4 regions of the Kitasatospora sp. NPDC005751 genome follow, and region 3 is predicted to be linked to each of the others. Evidence: riboswitches for the same ligand, from Rfam matches in the RefSeq annotation. Region 3 holds a riboswitch; each other region holds the start of a gene.
The links. A riboswitch is a leader RNA that binds a small molecule or an ion and turns the genes downstream of it on or off. The one in region 3 is predicted to bind cobalamin.
Positions count from the first base shown of each region.

Region 1: another riboswitch for cobalamin. It lies ahead of metE (5-methyltetrahydropteroyltriglutamate--homocysteine S-methyltransferase); the one in region 3 lies ahead of ABZ497_RS29870 (HoxN/HupN/NixA family nickel/cobalt transporter).
Region 2: another riboswitch for cobalamin. It lies ahead of ABZ497_RS34885 (NAD-binding protein); the one in region 3 lies ahead of ABZ497_RS29870 (HoxN/HupN/NixA family nickel/cobalt transporter).
Region 4: another riboswitch for cobalamin. It lies ahead of ABZ497_RS03825 (ribonucleoside-diphosphate reductase subunit alpha); the one in region 3 lies ahead of ABZ497_RS29870 (HoxN/HupN/NixA family nickel/cobalt transporter).

Region 1 is NZ_JBEXYC010000072.1:4,662-8,020, forward strand. It holds gene ABZ497_RS33170 (MarR family winged helix-turn-helix transcriptional regulator) at 1-258, shown strand, start outside; gene cobF (precorrin-6A synthase (deacetylating)) at 451-1,209, opposite strand; cobalamin riboswitch at 1,514-1,737, shown strand; gene metE (5-methyltetrahydropteroyltriglutamate--homocysteine S-methyltransferase) at 1,875-3,359, shown strand, end outside.
Region 2 is NZ_JBEXYC010000089.1:13,642-17,000, forward strand. It holds gene ABZ497_RS34880 (acyl-CoA dehydrogenase family protein) at 1-984, shown strand, start outside; partial or broken gene ABZ497_RS34885 (NAD-binding protein) at 1,348-1,893, opposite strand; cobalamin riboswitch at 1,917-2,039, opposite strand; partial or broken gene ABZ497_RS34890 (helix-turn-helix domain-containing protein) at 2,252-2,551, shown strand; gene ABZ497_RS34895 (IS630 family transposase) at 2,694-3,284, shown strand.
Region 3 is NZ_JBEXYC010000052.1:35,728-39,086, reverse strand. It holds gene ABZ497_RS29885 (RNA polymerase sigma factor) at 1-311, shown strand, start outside; gene ABZ497_RS29880 (SRPBCC family protein) at 308-787, shown strand; partial or broken gene ABZ497_RS29875 (metalloregulator ArsR/SmtB family transcription factor) at 946-1,284, opposite strand; cobalamin riboswitch at 1,366-1,558, shown strand; gene ABZ497_RS29870 (HoxN/HupN/NixA family nickel/cobalt transporter) at 1,591-2,763, shown strand; gene rpmG (50S ribosomal protein L33) at 2,877-3,041, opposite strand.
Region 4 is NZ_JBEXYC010000002.1:256,978-260,336, reverse strand. It holds gene ABZ497_RS03825 (ribonucleoside-diphosphate reductase subunit alpha) at 1-1,283, opposite strand, end outside; cobalamin riboswitch at 1,472-1,612, opposite strand; gene ABZ497_RS03820 (hypothetical protein) at 1,983-3,263, shown strand.

The sequences.
Region 1 (3,359 bases), on a different contig from region 3:
CTGGTGTCCCTGACGCGCGGTGAGCGCACCCAGTTGAACTCCCTGCTGCGGCGGGTGTGCGCCGCCGCCGCCCGTAGCGGCTCGGCGGGTTCGGCTCCGCGCCGGGCCGCCGACTGGGTCCTGACCCGCGAACGCCGTACGGAGTGGGCCGTCGAGCGCGAGGGCGCCGGCGGGGCAGCCGGGGCGCCCGGGGTGGCCGGCGAGCGGTCCGAGGACGTGGCCGACCGGGACGACGGCGGGGCCCCGGCCGGTTCGTAGCCGTCCCGCCTCACCAGGTGAAACGGGCGCCGCGCGCTACTGATCGGTCACCCCGGCCGCCCCGGTCACCCCGGCCGCCTCGGCGACGGGGCCGGCCTGCTCCGGGCCGAGACGTGGCGCCGCTTCAGTCCGGTCGCGAGGATCTGCGTCGGCGCGGTCACCGTCGCCGGCCTCCGGCTCGGCCGGAAGCCGTCAGCTCCCGGAGCGGCGGAGGAGGTAGGTGTCCATGATCCAGCCCTTGCGTTCGCGGGCCTCGTCGCGGAGCGCGCGGATCCGGGGGGCGGTTTCGGCGAGGGGGCCGGCGACGAGGATCTCGTCCGGTGTGCCCAGGTAGGCGCCGTAGAAGATCTCCAGCCCCTCGGGGTCGATCCCGGTGAACGCGGCCCGCCCGTCCAGCATCACCACCACGTCGTCCACCTGCTCGGGGAAGCCCTCGGCGAGACGGCGGCCGGTGGTGATCTGCAGCGGGCGGCCGACCCGGGTCAGGGTGGTGCGGTGCCGGGCGGCGAGCGCCGAGACGCTGCTGATGCCCGGGACCACCTCGTACCCGAAGGTGGCGCCGCCGCGGGCCAGGACCTCGTCGATCACGGCGATGACGCTGTCGTAGAGGCTCGGGTCGCCCCAGACCAGGAACGCGCCGGTCTCCTCCGGGCCGAGGTGTTCGGCGACCAGCCGCTCGACCAGGTCGGCCCGGCGGGTGCGCCAGTCGTCCACGGCCGCGGTGTACGCCGGGGTGGCGCGGTCCCGCTCGGCGTCCGCGACCTCGATGACGCGGTGGCCCGGGCGGCCGTGCTCGGTCAGCAGCTGCCGGCGCAGCCGGATGAGGTCCTGCCGTTCCTCGTTCTTGTCGAGGATGAAGAAGACGTCGGTGCGGGCGAGGGCCTTGACCGCCTGCAGGGTGAGGTGGTCGGGATCGCCCGCCCCGATGCCGATGAGGAAGATGTGCCGCATGACAGTGATTGTGCCGTGCGGCTGCCCGTCCGCCGGGCGCGGCCGGTCCCGGGCGAACCGCCGGGTGGGCCGCGGAGGACCGGCCCGGCGGCGCTGTGACGTCATGCACGCGCCGTCGACCCGGCCTCTCGGGGGTCGGCGGTGAGCCCGAGTACCCGGCGGCGGAGAGGCGTCCACTCCTCCCGTCGTGGTCCGCGGGACTGCTCGGGTTGCCGGGGTGCTCGGGCGGTGCGGACCGCCGGAGCCGTCCCACGCCGCCATCCGCGATCCGGACAATCACTGACGCGCCGTCGGTGATGGGCCTAGGGTGGGTGGTGCAGTCGGTTCGCCGTGTCCTCCAGCCACGGCGTCGCAAGAGGGAACCCGGTGGGAATCCGGGACTGCCCCGCAGCGGTGAGTGGGAACGACCGCCGTCACATGCACTGGGCCCAGCCGGGCCCGGGAAGCGACGGCCAGTAGGTGTCCGGCCTGGGAGCCAGGCGGACGTGCCCGCGAGTCCGAAGACCTGCCACTGCCCGCGTGCACCCCGCACGCGGTGATCTCGGTGACCTCGAGGGCGGGTCGGCGGAGCGGGCGGGCCCACCCCGGTGCCGTGCCCCCACTGCCGTACCTCCACGCCGTCGTGCTCTCCCGGGATCGCAGCGCGACTCGCGAAGGAGAGTTCCGTGTCACCGAGTTCCACCACCCCGCAGGCCACCGTGTACGGCTACCCGAGGCAGGGCGCCGACCGGGAGCTGAAGAAGGCCGTCGAGGGGTACTGGGCGGGCCGCGTCGACGCCGCCGCCCTGCACGCCACCGCCGCCATCCTGCGCCGCGCCAACTGGCGGCAGCTGGCGGACGCGGGCATCGCCGAAATCCCCACCGGCGACTTCTCGCTCTACGACCACGTCCTGGACACCACGGTCGCGGTCGGCGCGATCCCGGCCCGCCACCGCGCCGCCGTCGACACCGACCCGCTGGACGGCTACTTCGCCATGGCGCGCGGCACCCAGGATGTCGCACCGCTGGAGATGACCAAGTGGTTCGACACCAACTACCACTACCTCGTACCGGAGTTGGGTCCGGACACGGTCTTCGCCGCGAACTCCGCCAAGCCGGTCTCCGAACTGCGTGAGGCGCTCGGCCTCGGCCACCGCCCCCGGCCCGTGCTGGTCGGACCGCTGACCTACCTGCTGCTCGCCAAGCCCGCCCCCGGCGTGGCCGCCGACTTCCGGCCGGTCACCCTGCTGGACCGGCTGCTGCCCGTCTACGCGGAACTCCTCGCCGACCTGCGGGCCGCCGGCGCCGACTGGGTCCAGCTGGACGAGCCCGCGCTCGTCCAGGACCGCACCCCGGCCGAACTGAACGCCGCCACCCGCGTCTACCGCGAGCTCGGTGCGCTCACCGACCGCCCGCAACTGCTGGTCACCAGCTACTTCGACCGGCTCGGCGAGGCCCTGCCCGTCCTGGCCAAGGCCCCGATCGAGGGCATCGGCCTGGACTTCACCGGCCCCGGCGCCGCCAACCTCGACGACCTCGCCGCCGTCGGCGGAGTGCCCGGCAAGCGCCTGGTCGCGGGCGTGGTGGACGGCCGCAACATCTGGATCAACAACCTGGAGAAGTCCCTCGCCACCCTCGGCACGCTGCTCGGTCTGGCGGACCGGGTCGACGTCGCACCGTCCTGCTCGCTGCTGCACGTCCCGCTCGACGCCGACCTCGAGCGCGACCTCGACCCGCAGGTCGCCCGCTGGCTCGCCTTCGCCCGTCAGAAGACCACCGAGGTCGCCACCCTGGCCCGCGGCCTGGCCCACGGCACCGACACCATCGCGGCCCAACTGGCCGCCAACCGGGCCGACCTGGCCTCCCGTGCCGGCTCGGCGCTGACCCGCGACCCGGCCGTCCGGGCCCGGGTCGCCGCCACCGCCCCCGAGGACGCCCGCCGCGCCCCGGCCTACCCCGAGCGCGCCGAGGCGCAGCGGGCCCGGCTCGGCCTGCCGCTGCTGCCGACCACCACCATCGGCTCCTTCCCGCAGACCACCGACCTGCGCACCGCCCGCGCCGACCTGCGCGCCGGCCGCATCGACGACGGCACCTACCGGGACCGGATGCGGGCCGAGGTCCGCGAGGTGATCGGCTACCAGGAGAAGGCCGGCCTCGACGTGCTCGTCCAC
Region 2 (3,359 bases), on a different contig from region 3:
CTGTGCGGCAAGCTGATCTCCCGCTACAGCCGGCCCAGCGAGTACGACCGGCTGCTGAAGCCGCTGATCTCCGGCGAGAAGCTGGCCTGCTTCGCCATCGTGGAACCGCCCGCGGGCAGCGACGCCGGGACCTACACCACCACGGTCCGGCCGGCCGGAGCCCCCGGCGAGGGGTTCGTCATCAACGGCGAGAAGGCCAAGATCACCAATGCGCCGGACGCGGACGTGGCCGTCACACTCGCCCGCCGGCAGAAGGCCCCCGGCGACGAGGGCCACGACTGGTGCCTCGCCTTCGTGGACCTGAACCAGCCCGGCGTCCGCCGCTACGAGACGCCGCGGATGGGCCTGCGCGGCATGCCGTGGGGCGGCATCGTCTTCACCGAGGCCACCGTCTCCGAGGCCGACGTGGTGCCCGTGCCGTTCGGCGAACTGGCCGGTGAGCTGGCCGAACTGATGGCCTGGGGCTGGCTGCTGATCTCCGTCTCGGCCATCGCCATCGCCGAGTCCGCGCTGGACGCCTCGGTCCGGTATGCGGGTGAGCGGGTCTCCTTCGGGCGGCCCCTGGCGCACATGGAGGGCGTGCAGACCCAGCTCGCCGAGTCCCGGGCCCAGATCGACGCCGCCCGGGTGCTGGCCCGCCGGGCGGTGACCGAGCTCGCCGCCGGCCGGTCGGCCCGGGAGGCGATCGCCATGCTCAAGATCTACGCCACCGAGATGGCCGTCGAGGTCGCCGCCCGCGCCGTGCAGATCCACGGCGCGGCCGGCGTCACCCGGGGCCACGAGGTGGAGCGCCTCTACCGAGACGCCCAGATGAACGTCATCGGCGGGTTCACCTCCAACCGGCTGCGGGAGACGGTCGCCGAGAGCCTGGGCCTGGGCCCGGCGGTCTACCGGCCGTTCGACTGGGTGGCACCGGCCGGTCTCGGTACCGATCCGGCGGGCTTCGACGGCCTCACCCGGCCCGCCGGGGCCGTTCCCGCGTAGCTCCGCGGTCCGGCACCACCCGGGGGTTCTTCCGGCCCGCCGCAGGCCGGGCCGGAAGAACCCCCGGATACCGGGACCGGCCGGCCGGCCAGCCGGCCGGTCGAATTCCCGGCGGACCGGAATTCGTCACGGCGAATTCATCTCCGGCAACACCACGGGTACGTTCCTCCGGCGTAGTGCCGGGAATCCGTGAGGGGAATCCGTGACGGAAATCCGTGGCTCGAACCGGTGGCGGGAATCCGGGCCGACCCGCCGGGCGGCTTCCCGGCACTCCCGGGCATTTCCCGGGGCCGACCGGCCGGGGCCATTCGCGAGGCGGCCCCGGCCGGTCGGCCGGTATTCACCGACGGGTCTGCTCGCCCCCTCCCGGAGGGTCGTGATGATGGCCGAGAAGTCCAGCCCCGCTCCCTCAGCGGCGGCGAAGTCCGCGTGCAACTCCGCTGCCCTCAGGCCGAGTTCCACCGGCAGGCCGGCGGCCTTGACCGCTCCGGCGGCCAGTTCGAAGTCCTTGGCCATCAACGCGGCGGCGAAGCCGGCCCGGTCGTCATGGTTGGCGGGGCCGGCCGGCACCGGGCCGGAGACGGGCCAGTTGCCGGTCAGCGCCCAGCACTGGCCGGAGGCGGCCGAGGCGACGTCGAACAGCGCCTGGTGGCTGAGCCCGAGCTCTCCCCCAGCACGAACGCCTCGCTGACCGCGATCATCGAGATCCCGAGGATCACGCTGTTGCAGATCTTCGCGGCCTGCCCGGCGCCCGCGGGGCCGCAGTGCACGACCTTGGCCCATCGCCGCCGGCACCGGTCCGGCGGCGGCGAGGTCCGCCGCCGCGGCGCCCACCATGAAGGTGAGGCTCCCGGCGGTCGCGCCGGGCACGCAGCCGGAGACCGGCGCGTCGATCGCGACGAAACCGGCCGTCTCCGCCACGGATCATCACAAGCCTGCTCCCGGATCACTGCGCGCCGCCCGGTCTTCCCGGCTGGGTGCCAGTGACTGGTACTGCGACGACGCACTCTCCGGTCACAGTGGCGGGACCGTGCCGGATTCACACCGGCTTCGCTGCACTGCGGGCCTTGTTCACGACCATTTAGTCGGGCGCCCTAGTGCTTGATTCCTCAAGTCATGGGTATAGATGCTGTGTTGGTTGAGTTGGTGGGTTGATCGGGGGTGGGGTGTGCCGGGGTTGTTGCAGGCCCGGGCCGCTGTGGGGGCGGACGAGGAGAGGGCGATCGTCAGGTTGGCCAGGGCGCGGAAGGCGCCGGCGGATCTGGTGATGCGGGCGCGGATCATCGAGCTGAGCTGGAACGGCCTGCGGGTGGCGGCGATCGCCGCAGAGCTGGGCTGCCACGCGAAGACGGTCCGCTGGTGGCTCCACCGGTTCAACGATCTCGGCCTGGAGGGGATGGAGGACCGGCCGATCACCGGCCGGCCCCGGCGGCTGACCGAGGCCGAGCGGTCTCGGATCATCGCCCTGGTCAAGCAGGTGCCGCCCGGACGGCCGACCAGGCAGGCGGACGGGGAACTCGCCCCCGCCGACGAGGCCGGCCCGCCGCAGTGGACGCTGGACGCGCTGGCCGAGCAGGCCCGGCGACTGGGGATCGAGGTCAAACGCTCCCAGGTCCGCCGGATCCTGCTCGCCGAGGGCGCGCGTGGCGCCGTACCCGTTCGTGGACCCGGTCGAAGGACCGGGACTTCGAGGGAAAAGGACGCGGATCATCGGTCTCTACACCTGCCCGCCCGACGGTGCGACGGTCGTCTGCGCCGACGAGCTCGGACCGGTGATCCCACGCACGTTCCCGCCGGCGCCGGGCTGGTCACCGGACGGGCACCGCATCAAGAACGAGATCGACTACTCCCGCGGCCCGGAGAAGACCTGGGTCTACGGGGGCCTTCGCGTCCGGGACGGGCAGCAGATCACGATGACCGCCTCCTCCCGCAACAGCGTCTTCTACCAGCAGTTCCTCCAGCTGGTCGAGGACGCCAACCCCACAGGCGACATCTATGTGGTGACCGACAACCTGTCATCCCACAACAGCGTCTCCACCCGGGCCTGGCTCGAGAGCCACCCGCGCATCAAGCACGTCTTCATACCCGTCGGCGCGTGCTGGCTCAACCTCCAGGAAGCCTGGTGGCGCATCTTCCGCAAGGCAGCCCTCGCCGGCCACTCCTTCGCCGACCCCGACGAGATCACCCAGGCCACCCGAATCGCAACCGCCCAGCTCAACGCCCGCGCCCGACCCTGGATCTGGGGCCGACCCGCCCCACCAACCCGACAACTGCGACACCGTTATGTGTACCTGCTTTAAGGAACGAAGCACTAGTAAGTCCAGGGTGCCGCCGCGCCCGCCCTGCCCGCCTTGGGCAGCCCTCACGGATGCCCT
Region 3 (3,359 bases):
ACCCGGCCGCGCTGTTCGGCTGGGTCCGCTCGATCGCCGTGCGGGAGGCCGTCCGGCACGTCCGGCGGGTCGCCCGCTGCGTCCCGGCCGACCTCTCCGAGCTGCCCCGCCCCGGCGACCCGCAGCTGGCCACCGACATCCAGGACGTCCTCGCCCGGCTGACGCCGGAGCACCGCGCCGTGCTGGTGCTGCGCGACCTGGAGGGGCTCGACGAGCGGTCCACCGCAGAACTGCTGGGCGTGGCACCCGGCACCGTGAAGTCCCGGCTCTCCCGGGCCCGGCTCGGCTTTCGAAGGGCGTGGCAGCAGTGAGCGCACCGACCCCCTGGCCGACGGCGGCCTTCGACCCGGTCCGCCGGCTGCATGTGATCGCCGCCGTCACCCCCGGCGCCGCCGTCCGGGAGGCGCTGATCGACGCGCCGTTCGAGCGGGTCTGGGCGGCCGCGGCCGACCTGGAGGAGGGGCTCCCGCGCTGGCTGCCGGACATCCGGTCGGTCCGCGTGGCCGGGAGACCGGCGGACGGTCGCACCGAGGCGCTGGTGACCGGCCACACCCGGCTGCGGGCCCGTTTCGACGTCGAGCTGACGCCCGGGTGGTGCCTGATGCGCAGCCGCTTCCTGCTGGGCGGGATGGCGGCTCGCGCCGAGGCCGGAGGCACCCGCTTCGCCTTCCTCGGCGCGTTCCGGCTCCCCGGCGCGGGTCTGCTCGACCGGGCCCTGCGGCCCGCGACGGACCCGCTGGCCCGGCGCTCGCTGGAGCGCTTCGAACGGCTGGTGCGAGAGGGGTGAGGCGGGCCCCGGGCGCGACGGCCCGGGGCGCCGGGTCGGTGTTCCGCGGGCGCAGCCGGTCAGCCGGCCGCGGCGGCCCGGGGTGCGGAGGGCTCGCCGCCGGTGGCGTCGCTCCCGGTGGCGGGCTCGCCGTGCTCGTGGTGGTCCGCGGCGGCGCACTCGTCGAGGAGGGGGCGCAGGGCCTCGTCCACGAGCCGGTAGCGCACCACGCGGCCGTCCTTGTCGCCGGTGACCACACCCGCGGTGCGCAGCAGCCGCAGCGCCTGCGAGACGGCCGGGTCGCGCATGCCGGTGGCGACCGCCAGGTCGGTGACGGCGAGCGGCCCGGCCCGGTGCAGGGCGAGCAGCAGGGCGAGCCGCCCCGGGTCGGCGAGCAGCGAGAACCGCTCGGCCCAGGACCGGACGTGCCCGGGGTCGCCGATCGCGGCGATGGCCTCGCAGACCCGGTGCCCGTCGATGGTGCGGTGGCCCGCGCGGTCGGCCGGTACGAGATGCATGCGGACATTGTTGCAGCCCGTGGCTGTGATCCTGGACACCTGCGCAGGTGCGCAGCCTTGCAAGGGTGAGGTGCGGCCCCCTACGGTGTTGCCCGCCGTGGTGTTCGGGAAGACCGGTGACGGACCCTCAGGGTCCGGAGTCCGGAGCGGCCCTCGCCACTGTGATCGGGGGAGTCGTCCGTATCCACGACGCCACTGGGCGCCTCGCGCGCCTGGGAAGGCGGATCCGGAAGCCCCGTCAGCCAGGAGACCGGCCACGGCATCTCACGAACGTCTTTCCACGAGGTGCTGGAGCGTGATCCGAAGATGACCCTGCCCGAAACCGCCGCTGTTCCCGCGGCGTCCTCCGCCCTGCCGAGCTTCCGCTGGCGGCGCGAGGACACCCTCCGCACGGCCGGGTTGATGGGGGTGATCCTGGCCATGCACGTGGTGGCCTTCGGGACGCTGATCTTCCTGGTCGCCCCCGAGAAGTACGAGGTCGGTACCCAGGTCTTCGGGGTGGGCCTGGGCATCACCGCCTACACCCTCGGCATGCGGCACGCCTTCGACGCCGACCACATCGCGGTGATCGACAACACCACCCGCAAGCTCATGGCGGACGGCAAGCGGCCCGTCTCGGTGGGCTTCTGGTTCGCGCTCGGCCACTCCTCGATGGTGGTCCTGATGGCCGCCCTGGTGGCGGGCGGCGCCCAGCTGGCCAGCACGCTGATGGACGACGAGTCCACCACGCACCAGTGGCTCGGTGTGGTCGGCACTTCCGCGTCCGGTGTCTTCCTCTACCTGATCGGCGCGCTCAACCTGGCGGCGCTGTTCGGCATCCTCAAGGTGTTCCGGTCGATGAGGGCCGGTCGGTTCGACGAGGCGGAGCTGGAGGAGCACCTCAACTCGCGCGGTCTGATGGCCCGGGTGCTGAACCGGGCGACCCGCTCGATCACGCGGCCCGGCCAGATGTTCCCGGTCGGCATGGTGCTCGGCCTCGGCTTCGACACCGCGACCGAGGTGACCCTGATGGTGATGGCCGGCTCCGGCGCGGCCGCCGGGCTGCCCTGGTACGCGATCGTCTGCCTGCCGCTGCTGTTCGCGTCCGGGATGAGCCTGTTCGACACGCTGGACGGGACGTTCATGAACTTCGCGTACCAGTGGGCGTTCTCCAACCCGGTGCGCAAGGTGTACTACAACCTGACCATCACCGGGCTGTCGATCGCGGTGGCGTTCATCATCGGCACCATCGAGCTGGTCGCCGTGCTGCACGAGAAGCTGGACCTCACCGACCCGGTCAGCGGCTGGATCGCGGACATCTCGCTGGACAACGTCGGCTACGCGATCGTCGGGCTGTTCGTGGTGGTCTGGGGGGCGGCGATCGCCTACTGGCGCCTCGCCGGCGTGGAACAGCGCTGGAGCCCGAAGCCGGTGGTACCGGCCGGCGGGGTGCCCGCCCAGGGGGCGGCGGCCGACGAGGCCGCCGGGGTCACCAAGTAGTCGGCCCCGACGGCCCGCGGCACCGCGGTGTCACGAGGCGGCGCCCACCCGGTCCGTTCGGGTGGGCGCCGCCTCGCCGTGGTCCGCGGGCCCGGCCGGGCCCACGGGGGAGGTCAGCGCTCCTCGCGGAAGTCGACGTGCCGGCGCGCGACCGGGTCGTACTTGCGCAGCACCAGCCGGTCGGCGTCGGTGCGGCGGTTCTTGCGGGTCACATAGGTGAAGCCGGTCTCGGCCGTGGACCTGAGCTTGACGACGGGGCGCAGTTCGCTGCGGGCCATGGTTCTCCTCCTCCGAGGGGTGGGCGGTCGGGAAACGGCTTCCGCCGAAATGGAAGTCGTTTTCAAGGGGTCCAACACGGCCTCCGCCCCGCCCATTCCCCGGCGGGCGGTGGAGGCGCTGGTCGGCCGTGCGACCGCGTACGCGCCGGGGCTCGTCGGGCGGCGCGCGCTCCCGCCGGCGGCTCCGGTCGTCCGGTCCGCCGCCCGCGCCGTCCGTTCGGGTGCGCGGCCGGTCGACCGGCCTCGGGGCCCGGGCGCCGGTGCGGCGCCGGGGCCCGACGCCGCACCGGCGGACCGGCCGGGTGTCCGACCAGGGCC
Region 4 (3,359 bases), on a different contig from region 3:
TGCACCGTGCGGCCGGGCAGCGCGGTCTGGTTGGCGGCGCGGTTGGAGGCGTCCTTGAAGGTCATCCAGCCGTTGCCGGTCTGCGCCAGGGTGCGCATCATCCGGGAGTAGAGGGTCTGCGCCGGGATGGTGCGGACGGCCTTGCCGGCCTGCTCGGCCTTCAGGTACGCCTCGTCGAACTCGGCGCCCCAGAGGTCGACCAGCTCGGGCACGTCGGCGGGGGAGAACAGCGACCAGTCGGCGTTCGCGTTGACGCGGCGCATGAACTCGTCCGGGATCCAGTGCGCCAGGTTGAGGTTGTGGGTGCGGCGCGCCTCCTCACCGGTGTTGTCGCGCAGCTCCAGGAACTCCTCGATGTCCGCGTGCCAGGTCTCCAGGTAGACGCAGGCCGCGCCCTTGCGGCGGCCGCCCTGGTTGACCGCGGCGACCGAGGAGTCGAGGGTGCGCAGGAACGGGACGATGCCGTTGGACTTGCCGTTGGTGCCCCGGATCAGGCTGCCGCGCGAGCGGATCCGCGAGTAGGACAGGCCGATGCCGCCGGCGTGCTTGGAGAGGCGGGCGATCTGGGCGTACCGGGAGTAGATCGAGTCCAGGTTGTCCAGCGGCGAGTCCAGCAGGTAGCAGCTCGACATCTGCGGGTGCTTGGTGCCGGAGTTGAAGAGCGTCGGCGAGGAGGTCAGGTACTCCAGCCGGCTCATCAGGCCGTACAGCTCGGAGACCTCGCGCACCGACTGCTCGTTGTCGCCGACCGCCAGACCACAGGCGACGCGGAGCAGGAACTGCTGCGGGGTCTCGACGACCTTGCGGGTGATCGGGTGGCGCAGCAGGTACCGGGACTGCACGGTGCGCAGGCCGAAGTACTCGAAGCGGCCGTCGCCCTCGGGGTCGATCAGCGCGTTCAGGGCGGTGGCGTGCTTGGCGACGAAGTCGGCGGTGGAGTCGCCGATCAGGCCCTCGGCGTGGCCGACCGCGATCGAGTCCGAGAAGGTGACCGAACCCTGGCTCACCGCCTCGTCGACGATCTCCAGCGCGAGCAGTCGCGCGGCCAGCTTCGAGTACTGCGGGTCCTCGGCGATCATCGACGCTGCGGCGTCCACGGCCAGCCCGCGCAGCTCGGCGAAGTCCGAGCCGGCGTGGCGGCCGCGCAGCGCGGCGGCGGCGACATGGCCGGGGTCCACCTGGGGGAGGTCGGCGCTGCGGTCGGTCAGCAGCCGGAGCAGTGCGCCACCGGGGTCGGACACCGTCGGGTCGACGGGGGCGGAGCTGGAACCCTGGGCGGGCAGGGTGACTGAGGCAGCGGTGGTCAAGGCGCTCTCTCCTGGCGGCGATCGGCGTCGGCGGTGGCTCGGGCCGGACCGTTCGGGGCAGGGGAGCACGGCGCGCCGGCCCGGAGGCGGCGCGCGACGGTGGCATCCCCGGCCCGCCCGCGAGGCCCGGAAGTGGTGCTGGTGCGAAAGGCCTCTGCGGGGAGGCCAGGCGGCACGCCGTCGGCAGGTATTCGGACTCGCGGGCTCTGTCGGAGCCGCCCGCACACCGCTGCGGGGCAGTCCCGGACTCGCACCGGGTTCCCCTGCGTCGACAGCAGGGATGAGCATACATCTAGTGGTGTCCGCTCGATGCGACCCCACATGTTGTGCGGCGTCGCGTGTCGACGTGATCGCAGGTGGTACCGGCGAGAGGCCTTTCCCGGGCTGTTCCGGGGCCGTTCCGGGGCTGCGGCCGGCCCCCGGCCGCCCGCCGCGGGGGCCGGCGCCGGGGGCCGCCGCAGGGTCGTTCCAGGGCCTTCGCGGACCGCGGCGCAGGGCGTCGCCGGGAGTGCCCGGGGCCCGGCCGGTGTTCGGATTCGGAAACGGATCGGCCACCGGGCAGGCCCGCCGTCAGGGGCATGCCCTACGATCTCGGCTCATGAGGGAGCGGAGCCAGCGGGTCGTCGACACCGACGTGATTCGCGGAGCGGCCGCCGAAGGCAGTGAGGGGGGCGCATGAGCGACGGAACGGGCACGCCTGGGGAGTGGAGCGGCCGACCCGGCTCGCCGGGGCAGCAGCCGCACCCTCCCGCCGGGCCGGGTGGCGCGCAGAACCAGCAGCCGGGCACGCCCGGACAGCCGCCGCAGGGCCCGCCGCCCGCGCCGTACCCCGGCGTGCCGCAGCCGGTGCCGCCGGCCCCGGGCGGGTTCGGTCCGCCGCCCGCCTCGTACGGGCCGCCGGTGCCCGCGCCGCAGCCGGTCCAGCCGCCGGTGCCGTCCGTGCCGCAGCCGCCGCAGCAGGTCCAGCCGCCCGTGCCGCAGCCGGTCCCGCAGCAGCAGCCGGTCCCGCAGCAGCCGGCGCCGGTGCAGCCGCAGCCCCAGCCCCCGGTGCACCAGCAGCATGTCCAGCCGCAGCCGCAGCCGCAGCCGCAGCCGCAGCAGCACCAGTGGCAGCCGCAGCCCCAGCACCCCCAGCCCGTGCCGCAGCACGCCGAGCCGGACTGGGCCGCCCTCGCGGACCGGAACGAGGCGGAGGCCAAGCGCAAGGGCCGGACGCGGATCATCGGCGGCGTGGTCGCCCTCCTGGTGGTCGGCGGCCTGGTCGCCGGCGGCCTGCTGTTCCTGAACAAGGGCGACGACAAGAAGCCGGTCGCGGATCCCACCGGCGCCGCCACGGCGGCCACCCAGCCGCCGGCGCCCACGGCGTCCGGCAAGGCGTCCCCGACGGCCACCCCGAGCGCCACGCCCGAGGACCCGTCGAAGCCGCTCTGGGAGGCGACCACCGACCCGGCTCCGCAGGACGCGGCGGCGCTCTTCTCGGCGCTCACCGTGACGGTCAACGGCGCCACCTGGAACCGCACCGTGGTCTCGCTCGACTCGCCCTGCTGGGACGGCAACTCCACGGTCGGCGGCCTCGGCAAGGTCCTCGGTGACCAGGGCTGCCGCCAGGTGCTCCGGGCCACCTACGTCTCCGGCGACAGCGCGGTGACGGTCGGCGTCGCGGTCTTCGACCACAAGCAGCAGGCCGAGACCGCGGTGAAGAACTACGTCGGCCACCTCAAGGGCGCCGCGGCCCCCGGCTCGCCGGCGTTCTGCACCACCCCCGGCTGCACCAACACCAAGGGCACCCTGGGCCGGTACGGCTTCTTCACCGTCGAGGGCTCCGCCAAGGGCGGCAACACCGCGGACGCCGCCGCGACCGCGGCCGCCGCGGGCTTCGACGAGCACGTGAAGAACCAGCTCCTCCAGCGCACCAAGGCGGCGGGCGGCGCACCGGCCGCCACCCCGGCAGGCTGACGGTCCGCCCGGTTCGGCCCGGTTCCGGCCGGGCCCGCCCCGGTTCGCGCCCGGCGGGTCCGCTCGCCCCGGCCCCGGGGGATGTGGCAGGCTCAC